3 regions of the Giesbergeria giesbergeri genome follow, and region 2 is predicted to be linked to each of the others. Evidence: predicted binding sites of a transcription regulator. Region 2 holds the regulator's gene; each other region holds the start of a gene.
What was found. Region 2 encodes sigma-54, which starts transcription at its own class of promoters, with help from an activator protein. Its sites were predicted from a motif close to TGGCANGNAANCTGCTTT; they were not measured.

Region 1: the regulator sigma-54 is predicted to act here: its motif matches at 2,609-2,626, upstream of ACYVB2_RS06630 (urease subunit gamma).
Region 3: the regulator sigma-54 is predicted to act here: its motif matches at 1,861-1,878, upstream of hmpA (NO-inducible flavohemoprotein).

Annotation. Positions count from the first base shown of each region.
Region 1 is NZ_BAAGYJ010000002.1:528,604-533,782, forward strand. It holds gene ureC (urease subunit alpha) at 1-1,343, opposite strand, end outside; gene ACYVB2_RS06620 (urease subunit beta) at 1,340-1,648, opposite strand; gene ACYVB2_RS06625 (HupE/UreJ family protein) at 1,667-2,272, opposite strand; gene ACYVB2_RS06630 (urease subunit gamma) at 2,297-2,599, opposite strand; gene ACYVB2_RS06635 (hybrid sensor histidine kinase/response regulator) at 2,731-5,179, shown strand, end outside.
Region 2 is NZ_BAAGYJ010000013.1:37,458-42,636, forward strand. It holds gene ACYVB2_RS14905 (SPOR domain-containing protein) at 1-472, shown strand, start outside; gene ACYVB2_RS14910 (thiol:disulfide interchange protein DsbA/DsbL) at 528-1,169, shown strand; gene lptA (lipopolysaccharide transport periplasmic protein LptA) at 1,268-1,906, shown strand; gene lptB (LPS export ABC transporter ATP-binding protein) at 1,903-2,685, shown strand; gene ACYVB2_RS14925 (RNA polymerase factor sigma-54) at 2,690-4,276, shown strand; gene def (peptide deformylase) at 4,291-4,830, opposite strand; gene ACYVB2_RS14935 (methyl-accepting chemotaxis protein) at 4,852-5,179, opposite strand, start outside.
Region 3 is NZ_BAAGYJ010000001.1:328,131-333,309, forward strand. It holds gene ACYVB2_RS01510 (M48 family metalloprotease) at 1-181, opposite strand, end outside; gene norR (nitric oxide reductase transcriptional regulator NorR) at 178-1,767, opposite strand; gene hmpA (NO-inducible flavohemoprotein) at 1,931-3,109, shown strand; gene ACYVB2_RS01525 (LemA family protein) at 3,116-3,709, opposite strand; gene ACYVB2_RS01530 (S49 family peptidase) at 3,733-4,782, opposite strand; gene ACYVB2_RS01535 (HAD-IA family hydrolase) at 4,856-5,179, opposite strand, start outside.

The DNA.
Region 1 (5,179 bases), on a different contig from region 2:
CCAATCTCGTGGGCTATGCCGTGGGCGATGGCTGGGTTGATGGTGTATTTGGCAATATAACGCTTGACGCGAAAGTTGTCGTTGCGGCTGTGGGCCTCTGCCTGGTCAGAGCGGCCCGGCGTGGGGGCCAGCCAGCCACGTTGTTGCTTCATCTTGTGGGCGGTTTGCCAGCAACGGGTAATGGTTTCGCCAATGCGGCCCATGGCTTGGCTGTCAGAGCTGAAAATGCTGATGGCGCCCAAGTCGTGCAGGATGTCTTCGGCAGCGATGGTCTCACGCCGAATCCGGCTCTCGGCAAAAGCCAAGTCTTCAGGGATGGCTGGGTCAAGGTGGTGACAGACCATCAGCATATCGACATGCTCGTCGAGGGTGTTGACGGTGTAGGGGCGGGTCGGGTTGGTGGAGGAGGGCAATACATTGGCCTCGCCCACTACTTTCAGGATGTCGGGGGCATGACCGCCGCCTGCACCTTCGCAGTGAAAGGTATGGATGGTGCGGCCCTTGAAGGCGGCCAGGGTGTCTTCAACAAAGCCCGATTCGTTCAGGGTATCGGTGTGGATAGCTACTTGGGTGTCGGTGGCTTCGGCAACGCTCAGGCAGTTGTCGATGGCGGCAGGCGTGGTGCCCCAATCTTCATGCAGCTTCAGACCAATGGCACCGGCCTCAATCTGCTCTAGCAGGCCTTGTGGCTGGCTGGCATTGCCCTTGCCCAAGAAGCCGATGTTCATCGGAAAGGCCTCCGCCGCCTGCAACATGCGCTCCATGTACCAAGGGCCGGGGGTGCAAGTGGTGGCGTTGGTGCCGGTGGCTGGGCCAGTGCCACCACCTGTCATGGTGGTGATGCCGGACATCAACGCTTCTTCAATCTGCTGAGGGCAGATAAAGTGGATATGGCTGTCGTGCCCGCCTGCCGTTACGATCATGCCCTCACCGGCCAATGCCTCTGTGCCGGGGCCAATGATGATGTCTACACCGGGTTGAATGTCGGGGTTGCCTGCCTTGCCAATAGCGCAAATACGGCCACTCTTTACACCAATATCGGCTTTGACGATACCCCAGTGATCGACAATCAGTGCATTGGTAATGACCAAATCGACAGCCCCTTGGGCACGGCTGCGCTGGCCCTGGCCCATGCCGTCGCGCACGGTTTTGCCGCCGCCAAATTTGACTTCTTCGCCATAGCCCAAGGGTTGACCTTGGGCATCACGCAGGCCGCCACCCGCTTGCAGGGTGTAGTCGCGCTCAACTTCAATGAGCAAATCTGTATCGGCCAGTCGCACCCGGTCGCCCACGGTGGGGCCAAACATTTCAGCGTAAGCACGGCGGGAAATTGTGCTGCTCATGACAAGGCTCCATTGGTCAGGCCACGAAAACCGATCACGATGCGATCACCAGCGTAGGCCACCAACTCGACCGTGCGTTGCTGGCCTGGCTCAAAACGCACCGCGGTGCCAGACGCAATGTTCAAGCGCATACCTTGGGCTGCGGTGCGGTCAAAATCCAACGCGCCATTGGTTTCGGCAAAATGGTAGTGAGAGCCGACCTGAATGGGCCGGTCTGCTGTGTTGCGCACCACCAACGTATGTGTAGGGCGGCCAGGGTTGAGCAGATGCTCGCCTTCGGCAATCAGGTATTCGCCTGGAATCATCAATAACTCCTGTGCCACTCAGGCCATGAGCAAAGGCCAGCCCAACACCACACCACTGGCAGCCACTGCCACTCCAGCAGCACGAGATACCCAACGGTGACGCTGGCGCAACACCAACCCTGCCGCCAAGCCCACGCCATGCAGCAGGGCTGTGCCTACCACCATGCCCAACAGAGCAGGGCCACCATTCAACTCCTGACCATGTGCCATGCCGTGAAACAACGCAAAAGCCCCCACTAGTGCCCCACCTACTGCGAGTGGCAACCGGGTTTGTGCAGCCAGTAACAGCCCCACCACCAGCAAGGAGGCCACAATCATTGGCTCGACCCCTGCCCAACTCAAGCCCGACTGTGCCAACAGGGCACCGGCCAACAGCGTCAAAGCAAACGATAGCGGTGCTACCCCAGGCCGGGCTGTTGTGGTGGCGCTCCATAAGCCCACGGCCAACATAGCGCCCAAGTGGTCTAACCCGCTCATAGGGTGCAGCAAACCACTGAGAAAACCGTGGTGCTCTCCGGCATCCACACCAGCATGGGCCAGTGCCGCACTAGAGCCAAGGGCCAGCAGGGCCGGGGCCACAGTGCGCAGAGCGCGCATAGGAGAGGTAGGCTGTGTCTGTGTCATGGAAAAAATCTCCTGTAAGGGGGTTCAGGCGATAGGCTGGTGGACGGTGACCAGCTTGGTGCCATCAGGAAAGGTGGCCTCGACTTGAATGTCGGCAATCAGCTCGGGGATGCCGTCCATCACATCATCACGCGTGAGCACTTCGCGGCCTGCGCTCATCAGCTCGGCCACGGTTTTGCCATCGCGGGCGCCCTCCATCACAGCAGCACTGATGAGTGCCACCGCCTCGGGGTAGTTGAGTTTGAGGCCACGCGCGCGGCGGCGCTCAGCCAGCAATGCTGCGGTAAAGATCAGCAGCTTGTCTTTTTCGCGGGGTGTCAGATCCATAGCAAAGGATCAGCAAAAGCCATGCCTACCTATCAGGACGATGGCAATGGCATGAAAACTGCCTCAGATGGCGTGTGCACGACCCCGATTTTTCCCAACCTTCTGTCCCAGGCAACCAAGCCGTGCAACGCATTGTCAAGGTGCGGCGCGACTACAACCGTTGGGTAGCCAGCGAAACCCTGGAAGACTATGCTCTGCGCTATGCCCCCCAACGGGCCCGACAATGGTCGCCGTGGCGGGTTGCCAATACGGCCTTTGGTGTAGCGTCTTTTTTGGTGCTGGAGGCCGTGGGGGCCACACTGCTGCTGAAATATGGTTTTGACAATGCCTTCTGGGCTATTTTGGCCACGGGGCTGATTATTTTTCTGGCTGGCTGGCCCATCAGCATCTACGCTGCCCGCTACGGGGTAGATATGGACTTGCTGACGCGCGGGGCTGGTTTTGGCTATATCGGCTCGACCCTGACTTCGCTGATCTACGCCTCTTTTACGTTCATCTTCTTTGCACTAGAAGCCGCCGTGATGGCCTATGCACTGGAGTTGACTTTGGGTATTGCGCCAGTCTGGGGCTACCTGATTTGCGCTTTGGCCGTGATTCCGCTGGTCACACATGGCATTGCTGCCATCAGCCGCTTTCAAGTGTGGACGCAGCCCCTCTGGCTGGCGTTGATGGTGCTTCCCTATGGTGCTGTGCTGTTGTTAGAGCCGCAGGTGTTGTCCCAGCTCACGCACTATGCTGGCACATCTGGTCAAGGAGGCACTTTCCAGTGGCACCTCTTTGGTGCAGCTCTGACGGTGGGCATGGCACTTATGACCCAAATGGGGGAGCAGGCTGATTACCTGCGCTTTATGCCTGCCCCAGAGCCAAAGTCAACACGGCAGTGGTGGCTGGCTGTGCTGGTGGGAGGGCCGGGGTGGGTGTTGATGGGTATGCTCAAAATGCTGGGTGGCGCCCTGTTGGCTTGGCTGGTGCTGTCGCAAATGGTGCCAGCGCAGCAGGCGGTAGATCCCAATCAGATGTATCTGGCCGCCTTCGAAACCTTTTTGCCCTATGGCTGGGCGGTGTGGGTGACGGCACTGTTTGTGGTGGTGTCACAACTCAAAATCAATGTGACCAATGCCTATGCCGGGTCGTTGGCTTGGAGTAATTTTTTCTCGCGCCTAACGCACAGCCATCCGGGGCGGGTGGTTTGGGTGGTGTTTAACACCGCCATTGCCCTGCTCCTGATGGAAATGAACTTGTTTCAGGCACTGGGTGATGTTTTGGGGCTATATGCCAATCTGGCGATTGCTTGGATCATGGCCGTGGTGGCCGATCTGGTGATCAACAAACCGCTGGGCTGGTCGCCAGCGGGCATCGAGTTTCGCCGTGCCTATCTGTTTGACATCAATCCCGTGGGGGTGGGCGCGATGGTGTTGGCTTCGGTGCTGTCCATCATGGCACATCTGGGGGTTTTTGGCAGCTTGTTGCAGGCATTTTCGGCGTTGGTGGCAATGGTCACGGCCTTGATTACCTCCCCGCTGATTGCTTGGGCTACGCGCGGGCGCTACTATCTGGCCCGCCAGCCCCAAGCACCTACCAGTGCGACCGAGCTGCGCCGTTGTGTAGTGTGTGGGGGCGACTATGAAGCCCCAGACACCGCCCATTGCCCAGCCTACCGGGGACAAATTTGCTCACTGTGCTGCACGCTGGATGCCCGCTGTGCTGACCACTGCAAACCGCAGGCACGGCTATCGGCCCAATGGAGCCAAGTGCTGCGCAGCCTCACTCCGCGCAAACTGTGGCCCTATCTGGATGGCGGGCTGGCCCATTTCATTTTGCTGTTATTGGTGACAGGGTTGGTGCTGGCAGCGGTGCTGGGGCTGGTGTACCGGCAAGAGTGGCAGAGTCTGGGCCAATTGTCTGCCCCACCAGATGTGCAGGCCACAGTGGGCCAAGCACTGCGCATGGGTTATGCCAAAGTGTATGTGGTGCTGCTGCTGGTGTTTGCCATCGTAGCGTGGTGGCTGGTGCTAGCGCACAAGAGCCGCGAGGTGGCGCAGCAAGAATCCAACCGCCAAACGGGGCTGCTGCTGCGCGAGATCGACTCGCACCGGCGCACCGACCAACAATTGCAACAAGCCAAACAGCAGGCAGAAAAGGCCCGCGCTCTGGCCGATCAAGCCAATCAGGCCAAGACACGCTACATCAGCAATATCAGCCATGAGCTGCGCACACCACTCAACAGCATTCTGGGCTATGCACAATTGCTACAACAAGACGGCGCACTAGGGACGCAACATGCCCATGCGATCCGTGTGATTTTGCGTGGTGGTGAGCATCTGCTGTCGCTGATTGAGGGCACGTTAGACGTGGCCCGGATTGAGTCGGGCAAAGTGGCCTTGCAACCAGTCCCACTGGATTTGCGTGCGCTCATGCAAGAAATGGCCCATCTGTTTGAGTTGCAAGCCAGCGACAAAGGGCTGCGCTTTGTTTTTGAGGGGCCGTCCCAATGGCCTACCGCTGTGCGGGCTGACGAAAAGCGCCTGCGCCAGATTTTGATTAACCTGTTGGGCAATGCCGTCAAGTTTACGGCCCAAG
Region 2 (5,179 bases):
GGCACCGCCATCGGCCGCCGAGCCTGTGGCCAAACCCAGTGCGACCGAGTCTAAGCCCACCCCTGAGGGGGCAGCCGATTCCAAGACGGCCCCCAAGCCCGAGACTAAAGCCGACAGTAAGGCCGAGGCTAAGCCCGATGCCAAGGCCAACACCAGTGCCAGTGCCGACCCGTTGGGCGACTTGGCCAAGAGCAGAGCCAACGCCACGGCCAACGCCACCAGCACGGCAGATGACGCTTTTACCTACTTCCTCCAGACAGGGGCATTTGGCAGCCAAACTGATGCAGAAGCACAGCGCGCCAAGCTGGCCATGATGGGCTGGGAGGCTCGCGTCAGTGAGCGTGAACAGAATGGCCGCACGGTGTTTCGCGTACGGGTGGGCCCATTTGGCAAACGTGGTGATGCAGAGCAGCTCAAAGAAAAATTGGATGGTGCTGGCGTGGATTCGGCCTTGGTGCGTGTGCAACGCTGAACTTTTGTAGGCAGATACTGCTCAGACCCTCCACCGCAATAAGGAGTACCTTTTGATGAAACGCCGTGATTTTTCCCTGACTGCTGCCCTGGCGCTGGCTGCACCTTTGCTGCCGCTGTCGGCCCAAGCGCAGGGGGCTGCGCCCAAAGAAGGCAAGGATTACAACAAACTGGCCAAACCAGTGGCTTCTGATGTACCTGCAGGCAAGGTGGAGGTGTTGGAGTTCTTCTGGTACAGCTGCGGTCATTGCCACACCTTTGAACCCATGTTTCATAACTGGATCAAGGCAGCGCCAGCCAATTTGGTGGTGCGCCGCGTGCCGGTGGCCTTCAATGCCAGCTTTGTGCCAGCGCAAAAGTTGTATTACACCTTGGAAGGCCTGGGCAAAGTCGAGGCTCTGCATGCCCGTGCGTTTCGCGCCATTCATGTGGAAAAGCAGAAGCTGGCCAAGGACGACGACATCATGGCCTGGGCTGCCAAGCAGCCCGAATTGGACATGGCCAAATTCAAAGAGATGTACCAGTCCTTCAGCGTGGCTAACCAAGTGCGCCGCGCCACGCAATTGCAAGAAGCCTATGGGGTTGAAGGCACGCCATCTATGGGGGTGGCAGGCCGCTACTACACCGATGGCACGATGGCCGGTGGCTTGCAAGCCATGTTGCAGGTGGTCAACCACCTGACAACGGTCAAGGGTTGAGCCATCCCCCTTTCGTCTGCAACCACGGCCCGCTTTGGCGGGCTTTTTTGTGGCTGGCAGGCATCGCTACAATCGCCGCAAGATTCGTGCCTTTTTTGATGAACCGCCTCTTCACGCTCCCCCTGCTCGCCTGTTTGGCTGCTGCCCCGTTCACGCTGGCGCACGCTGAAAAGGCCGACCGCCATCAGCCCATGAACATTGAGGCCGATGCCCTGCGCCATGACGAATTGCAGCAAACCAGCGTGTTTACGGGCCGTGTGGTTCTGACCAAAGGTACCATCGTGCTGCGGGGTGAGCGTCTGGAAGTGCGCCAAGATGCCGATGGTTATCAGTCTGGTACCGTCACGGCGGCAGCAGGCCAACGGGCGTTCTTCCGACAAAAGCGTGATACCGCACCCGGCGCCCCTGAAGAATTTGTCGAGGGCGAAGGCGAACGCATTGAATACAACGGCCACAACGACACCGTGCGCCTATTGCGCCGTGCCGAGTTGCGCCGTTACCAAGGGGCCAAGTTACAAGATGAACTCACGGGGGCGGTGATCGTTTACAACAACCTGACGGATGTGTTCAGTGTGGATGGTCAGCAGCGCAGCCCTGAGGGGGCGTCAGCAACGTCGGGCGGACGTGTGCGTGCCATACTGGCTCCAAAGGCGACTACAGCTCCGGCCTCTCCTGTGGCACCTGCTTCTGCTCTGCCTTTGCGCCCCAGTTCTGCACTGGGTACTGACAAGCCATGAGTGCCGCACCCGCGCATGCCACCACCGAGGCAGCTACGGATAGCCGATTGGAGGTGCTGCATTTAGCCAAGTCTTATGGCAGCCGCCAGGTGGTCAAGGACGTATCGCTGGTTGTGCAAAAAGGCGAGGTAGTCGGTCTGCTGGGCCCCAATGGTGCAGGCAAGACCACTTCGTTTTATATGATCGTTGGTTTGTTGCCCAGCGATGGGGGTGATATTCGCATTGATGGGCAGTCGGTGGTGCGTATGCCTATCCATAAGCGTTCACGTCTGGGGTTGTCTTACCTACCGCAGGAAGCGTCTATCTTTCGCAAACTCACGGTACAAGAAAACGTGCGTGCCGTACTGGAGTTGCAACAAAATGCCGCGGGTCAGTCTTTGAGCAAGGCCGAAGTTGAGCAGCGTTTGCAGTCTTTGTTGGAAGAGCTGCGTGTCGACCATCTGCGAGACTCTCCTGCGCTTGCATTGTCTGGCGGCGAGCGGCGCCGGGTCGAGATTGCCCGTGCCTTGGCCACGCAGCCGCGTTTTATCCTGTTGGATGAGCCTTTTGCAGGCATCGACCCGATTGCCGTGATTGAAATTCAGCGCATCATCGGTTTTTTGAAAGCGCGCGGCATTGGCGTGCTCATTACCGACCACAACGTGCGCGAAACGCTGGGCATTTGTGACCACGCCTGCATCATCAGTGATGGTCGGGTGTTGGCACAGGGGACGCCTTCCGAGATTGTCAACAACGCCGAGGTGCGTCGGGTGTACCTGGGCGAACATTTCCGTATGTGAGCCGATGAAACCTGGCCTGTCTCTGCGTGTATCGCAGCACCTGACCCTGACGCCGCAGTTGCAGCAGTCTATTCGGCTGTTGCAGCTCTCGACGTTGGAGTTGGGCCAGGAAGTCGAGCAGATGCTGGCGGACAACCCCTTTTTGGAGCGCAACCCCGACGAAGCCTCGCGCGAGGAGTTTGGTTTGGCGCAGGCCGACACGCCCCCGCCAGAGGAGCCATATGCCGACTGGGCAGCCCCTGTGAGCAGCACCAGCAGTGCAGACAGCAGTCAGGCCACATTGACAGAGGCAGAGCAGGGCAACAGTGACAGCAGCAGCACCGAAGTGCTGGACTGGGAGGGCGATGGCAGTGTGGACATGGCCCCGGACGATAGTGAATGGGGTGGCGATGCCCCGGCCTGCAGCCGTGGCACTGACGAAGAAATGGATGTCAGTGCCACAGATTTGGCACATGGTCATGAATCACTGGCGGCATTCTTGCACCGACAAACGGTGGGTTTGCGCTTGTCTCCAGAGGATAAAGCCGCACTGTATTTTCTGATCGAATCACTCAACGAAGACGGTTATCTGGAGGATTCGCTGGAATCTTTGGCTCAAGGGTTGGCGGGTGAAGAGCACAGCGATGACATAGAGGAGCTGCTGCACCATTTCACGGTGGCCTTGCACTTGCTGCAAACGCTGGAGCCAACTGGTGTGGGGGCTCGCCACTTGGCTGAATGCTTGACACTGCAACTGGCAGCATTGGCCGCACATCCTGCGCCTGCCATCCCGCCTGAGACCATTGCATTGGCGCTGCGCATTTGCCAGCAGCCGCTGGAAGGGCTGGCCCGCCGCGATGTGCGCCGCTTGGCCCAAACCTGTGGGGCCACCGAGGAGCAAACCCGTGCAGCAATGGCCTTGATTGCCCGGCTGGAGCCGCGTCCGGGGCGGCCCTTTATCTCGGTAGAGCGCAACGCCATCATCCCAGACGTGCTGGTGCGCCGCATGGGGCATGGTCAGGCGGGGCACCAGTTCAGTGTGCAACTCAACCCCGAAGTGATGCCACGCCTGCGCATCCACGACATTTATGCGGGTGCCTTGCGTGGCCGTCGCCAAGACGAAGGCCATCAGGCTTTGCAACAGCGTTTACAAGAGGCCCGCTGGTTTATCAAAAACATTCAGCAGCGGTTTGACACTATCTTGCGGGTGTCACAAGCCATTGTGGAGCGCCAAAAGAATTTCTTTGTGCATGGCGAGTTGGCCATGCGTCCGCTGGTGCTGCGCGACATTGCCGACGAGCTGGGCCTGCACGAGTCCACAATCTCGCGGGTGACCACAGCCAAATACATGGCTACCCCCCAGGGTACTTACGAGCTGAAATACTTTTTTGGCTCGGGCTTGGGCACTGACAGTGGTGGCAATGCCTCCAGCACGGCTGTGCGCGCGTTGATCAAGCAGTTTATTGCTGCCGAGAACCCCGCCAAGCCCTTGTCGGACAACCAATTGGCTGAAATGCTCAAAGAGCAGGGCATTGAGTGTGCCCGTCGCACGGTGGCTAAATACCGTGAAGGATTAAAAATCCCCACGGCCACGCTGCGCAAAACGCTGTAGCGAGGCGGTGGGGGTTAATCGTTGGCGTCGGCCTGCAGTTCGGGAAACAGCACTTCGGTAAAGCCGAGCTGGCGCAAATCAGACATCCGTTGCGGATACAGGGTGCCTATCAGGTGGTCACACTCATGTTGCACCACTCTGGCGTGAAAGCCTTCGGCGATGCGCTCTATGGGCTGGCCCAGCACGTCCATGCCGGTGTAACGGATGCGGCTCCAGCGGGGCACCCGGCCCCGCAGCCCTGGCACCGACAGGCAGCCCTCCCAGTCCTCGGCTTGGGCGGCATCCAGCGGGGTAATCACGGGGTTGATCAACACAGTGGGGGGCACCAAGGGGCGATCTGGGTAACGCGGATTGGGCAAGTGCGAGCCAAAGACCACCACCTGCAAATGGACGCCAATTTGTGGCGCTGCCAACCCGGCACCATTGGCCGCCTGCATGGTGTCGTGCAAGTCCGTTACCAACTGGTGCAGCACTGGGGTGTTGAAGGCCGTAACAGGCTGGGCCGTGCGCCACAGGCGCGGGTCGCCCATTTTCAAGATGGTGTGGATGGTCATGGTCGATGCCGGTATGGGCTGTTAGCGTAGCAAGGCTGCAGGGCGTGCAGCCCGTGCTGCGGGTGTTGTGGCGTGCTGGTGATCGAGCTTGAACTCTGCCACCACATCGGCCAATTGTGTGGCTTGCTGTTGCAGGGCGTGGGCTGCCGCTGTGGCTTGTTCTACCAAGGCCGCATTTTGTTGTGTGCCTTGGTCCATCTGGTTGATAGAGGTACCAATGGCAGCAATGCCGCTGCTTTGTTCTTGGCTGGCGTGGCTGATTTCGGCGACGAGGGTGGTCATGCGGCGCACGCTGTCTACCACTTGTTCAATGGTGGTGCCTGCATCACGCACCAACTGACTGCCCGCA
Region 3 (5,179 bases), on a different contig from region 2:
TCACCGCCATAAATCCTGCCGGGTAAGGCCAATGCACCGGCAACAAGGCATTCAGCAACCACCACGCCAACACCAAGGCACCATGCACCCCTGCCACCAACAGCAGCACGGCCACGGCAAAGGCCAGCAGCAGGCGGCGGGTTTCGGTGCGGGCATTTTCTTGGTGGTTCCAGAACTTCATGCGTTGGCGCTCCTGTTTTGTGCTAGGCCCAGCCGCTTAGCCAATCTAGCCAAATTGGCCCGATCCATGCGCAACTCACGCGCTGCTGCGGCCCAATGGTAACCATGCCGCTCCAAACAATCCTGCACCCATTGGCGCTCAAAGGCATCTACAGCGGCACGCAAACCCAGCCCCTGTGGTGCAGAGATCACCGACGGCCCTTGGACATGGGCCGATGGCACCGACCCTGTGGACGGCCCCCACTCCGGCAAGCCCAAATCCGTGGCCGTGAGCGTCAAAATGCGTGGGCGGGGCCGGTGGCGGCCCAGCGCCTTGAGCACGCTGCGCCCAATCAAATGCTCCAGCTCACGCACATTGCCAGGCCAATCGTAGGCCAGCAATGCGGCCTGGGCCTCACGGTCTAGCCGCAGGCTGCCCAGCCCTAAGCGGGTACGGTTCTCTTCCAGAAAAAAGCCACTGAGCATCAGCACATCGCGCCCGCGCTCGCGCAGTGCGGGCACTGGCAACGGATAGACACTGAGGCGGTGGTAAATGTCGGCGCGCATGCGTCCGGCACGCACCTCGGCCACCAAATCGCGGTTGGTCGCCACAATCAACCGCACATCCACATGGTGCTCCCTGTCCGAACCCAGGCGCTGCAACTGCCCACTTTGCAACACCCGCAACAGCTTGGCCTGCACCGGCAAGGGCAACTCGCCCACCTCATCCAAAAACAAAGTGCCGCCATCGGCCAACTCAAACTTGCCTTGGCGCTCTTGCACCGCCCCAGTAAACGCACCACGCACATGACCAAATAGTTCGCTCTCTACCAGCGTATCGGGCAGGGCGGCACAATTGACGCTCACCAAAGGCCGATCTGCCCGACCAGAACGGGCGTGCAGCGCCCGAGCCACCAGCTCTTTGCCCACGCCCGTTTCACCGCTGATCAGCACCGTCAAATCGCTGGGGCCCACCAGATCAATCTCTTGCAGCAACTGCTGCAAGGCTGGGCTGTGCCCCATCAATTGATGTGCAGAACCACTGCTGGCAGCCAAACGGTAAGACTCGGCACGCAGGTGCTCGTTCTCCACCCGAGCTGCCAGCCGGTTAATGCGCATGGCTGCCGCCACCGTGGCAGCGGCCAGATCACTGAAAGCCTGCAAGGCCGCCAAATGGGCAGGCGTGAACTGGCCTGGCACCAAGGCATCCAAAGTCAGCAAACCCCACGGTTGGCCTTCTACCGCCAACGCACAACCCATGCAGTCGTGAACTTCCAAGTGCCCACTCACCCCTTCGATCAGGCCATCATAGGGATCGGGCAAGGTGCTCCCCAATGGAAAGTGGGTGGGCAGACCAGCCTGTAACAGTGCCTGCAAGCGGGGGTGGGCACTGACCCGAAAGCGCCGCCCCAGCGCATCGCTGCTCAGGCCATCCATGGCCAAAGGCACCAACCATTCGCCCTCCAGCCGCAACAAAGCCACGGCATCGCACGGAAACAGCGCCCGCACCGCTTGCAACAAACGGCGATAGCGTTCGCGCTCGGGCAATTCTTGGGACAAATCGGCCACCAAAGGAACCAAGGCAGCCAGCAGGGTAGATGTAGTCATATTGACTATTTTGCAGTCTTTATGACTTTTATATTTTTGCGGTCATTAAGACAACATTCTTATGAAGTCCTTGTTTTTAAAAGAAATTTGGGTTGGCACAGATGCTGCGTAGGCACAACAGGCCCTGTTTGCCTTTCTGATATTTTTTCCTCTGGAGACCTCTATGCTCACCGAAGCCCAACGCGCCATTGTCAAAGCCACCGTTCCGTTGCTCGAAACCGGCGGCGAAACCCTGACCAAGCACTTCTACGGCATCATGCTCAATGAGTACCCCGAAGTGCGCCCCCTGTTCAACCAAGCGCACCAAGCCAGCGGCGACCAGCCCCGCGCCTTAGCCAACAGCGTGTTGATGTATGCGCGCCATATCGACCACCTCGAAAAGCTGGGCAACCTGCCCGCGCAAATCGTCCACAAACATGTCGCTCTGCAAGTGCTGCCCGAGCAGTACCCCATCGTGGGCACCTGCCTGCTGCGTGCTATTCGCGAGGTGCTGGGTGCAGACATTGCCACCGACGAGGTGCTGGCCGCTTGGGGAGCCGCTTACCAGCAACTGGCCGACCTGTTGATTGGTGCCGAAGAACAGGTGTATGCCGCCAATGCCGCTCTTGAAGGCGGCTGGCGCGGGGTGCGGCGCTTTCGGGTGGCACGCAAAGTGGCCGAGAGTGCCGAAATCACCTCGTTCTATTTGCAACCCGAAGACGGTGGCCCTGTGCTGCGCTACCAGCCCGGCCAATATATTGGCCTGCGTTTGGTGGTGGATGGCAAAGAGCAGCGGCGCAACTATTCGCTTTCGAGCATTGCCGATGGGCAAGGCCTGCGCATCAGCATCAAGCGAGAAGCGGGCGGCGTGGCCTCCAACTACCTGCATGACCAAGTGCCCGAGGGTGGCGTGCTCGAAGTGTTCCCGCCTGCTGGCCCGTTCACACTACAAGCCAGCGATAAGCCCTTGGTGCTGATCAGTGGTGGTGTGGGCATTACCCCCACACTGGCCATGCTGCAAGCGGCCTTGCCCAGCGGACGGCCCGTGCACTTTATCCACTGCGCCCGCAACCGTGCGGTGCATGCCTTCCGCGACACCGTGGATGCCTTGGCAGCACAGCACCCACAATTGCAACGCTTTTACAGCTACGACCAAGCCACCGAGGCCGATGGTGCCGATGCCGTGGGCTACCTGACCCCCGAGCAATTGGCACAATGGCTGCCCGAAAACCGTGATGTGGATGCTTACTTCCTTGGCCCCAAACCATTTATGGCCTTGGTCAAACGCAGTTTGGCTGCCTTGGGTGTGCCAGAAAGCCAAACCCACTACGAGTTTTTTGGCCCAGCTGCTGCGCTGGCCTAACCCGGCTCAGAACTGCACGCGCGGCGCTTGGCGCTCCGCCTCAGACTGGGTGGACTGGAGCATGGCTGCCGGGGGCAACCCCGTCAGCCGTGCCACCAGCAGGGCTGGAAATTGCGTGGCCAGATTATTAAAGTCCAGCACCTGATCGTTGTAGGCTTGGCGGGCAAAGCCGATGCGGTTTTCGGTGCTGGTGAGCTCTTCACTCAACGATGCCATGGTGGCATCGGCTTTGAGCTCGGGGTAGTTTTCGGCCACTACCATCAGGCGGCCCAAGCTAGCGCCTAAAGCCCCCTCTGCCACGGCCAGCGCACCAATGGCCGCCGCATCCGTAGGCTGGCTGCGTGCCGTCTTGGCGGCGCCTTGTGCTTGGCCCCGCGCTTGAATAACGGCCTCGAGCGTAGCGGCCTCATGTTGCAGATAACCCCGTGCTACCTCCACCAAATTGGGTACCAGATCGTGTCGACGCTTGAGTTGCACATCAATCTGACCAAAGGCATTGGCAATGCGGTTGTGCAGTTTGACCAGCCGGTTGTAGACCCCAATAGCCCACCACGCTACCGCCACCAAAACCACCAGTTGCATCCAGGTCGTCCATTCCATGGCGAGGCTCCTGCAAAGGCTGTTTAACGCAACTGAGGCACCGCCGTCTGCGTGTGCAGCGCCTGTGCCATACCCAAACCCACCGCTACACCAAAACGCTTGGCCAATCGCTCGGCCACATTCTCGTGGCGGGTGTAATTGATCAACTCCTCGGCCTTGACGACCTCACGGGCCACATAGTCCACACTGCCCAAGCGATCTGCCAAGCCCATGTCAATCGCCTGTGCGCCCGTCCAGAACAAACCGCTGAAGGTCTCGTCGGTGGGCTTGAGCCGGTCGCCACGCCCAGCGCGCACCACAGCAATAAACTGCTGGTGGATATGGTCTAGCATGGTCTGTGCATAAGCCCGCTGCTGCTCTGACTGTGGGCTAAACGGATCTAAAAACCCCTTGTTCTCACCCGCTGTGAGCAAGCGGCGCTCCACTCCCAGTTTGTCCATCGTGCCAGTAAAACCAAAGCCATCCATCAGCACCCCAATACTGCCCACAATGCTGGCCTTGTCTACATAAATGTCATCGGCCGCCGCTGCAATATAGTAGGCTGCCGAAGCACAGGTCTCCTCCACGACCGCATAGATGGGTTTGCGGTGCTTGGCTTTCAGGCGCATGATTTCATCGTTGATCATGCCTGCCTGCACTGGGCTGCCACCGGGCGAGTTGATCAGCAATACCAGCGCCTTAGAGCCGTCATCTTCCAAAGCACTGCGCATGGCCGCCACAATGTTTTCGGCACTGGCGTCCACGCCCGCCGCAATTTCGCCTTTAATGGCGACCACTGCGGTGTGCGGTTTGCTCTTTTGCGTAGAGGCAGCCATCTCCTGCGACATGGCCAACCAAATCAAAAAGGCAAAAAAGGCCAACCACCCCAGGCGTGTTAACGTACGCCAGCGCCGAGCGGCACGCTGCTCGGCCAAAGTGCCCAGCACCAGTTTTTCCAACACATCACGCTCCCAACCCGGCGTCTTGGGAGCCTGCGTGGCACTCGCATCAGGTGCCTGCTGCTGAGCCCAGAGATCTGGAGCAGGCCGATGGGGTTCTGGAGCGGATGGGTGAGGCGGGTGCGGTTCAGTCATGGCTAAATAAAAAGGCTATCGGCGGAACGTGGTATGCAGTATGCCAGCGGCACAAGCAAGGTACATACCGTCTTTAGCCATTCGCGCGCAACCAGTCGTGCAGCCCCTGCACTGTATGGGCCACTTCCAGCGGACGCAGTGGCGCAAAGGTCTTGGGGTCGTGGGCACCATAGGCTACCCCCACACTGGCACAGCCTGCATTGAGCGCCATTTGCAAATCGTGTGTGGTGTCACCAATCATCAGCACCCGCTCAGGCGGCACATCAAATTCGGCCATCAATTCCTGCAACATCAGGGGATGGGGCTTGCCCGCTGTTTCATCAGCGGTGCGTGAGCCATCAAACACCCCGCGCAGTGCGGCGCTTTGCAGTGCATCGTTCAAGCCTCGGCGGCTCTT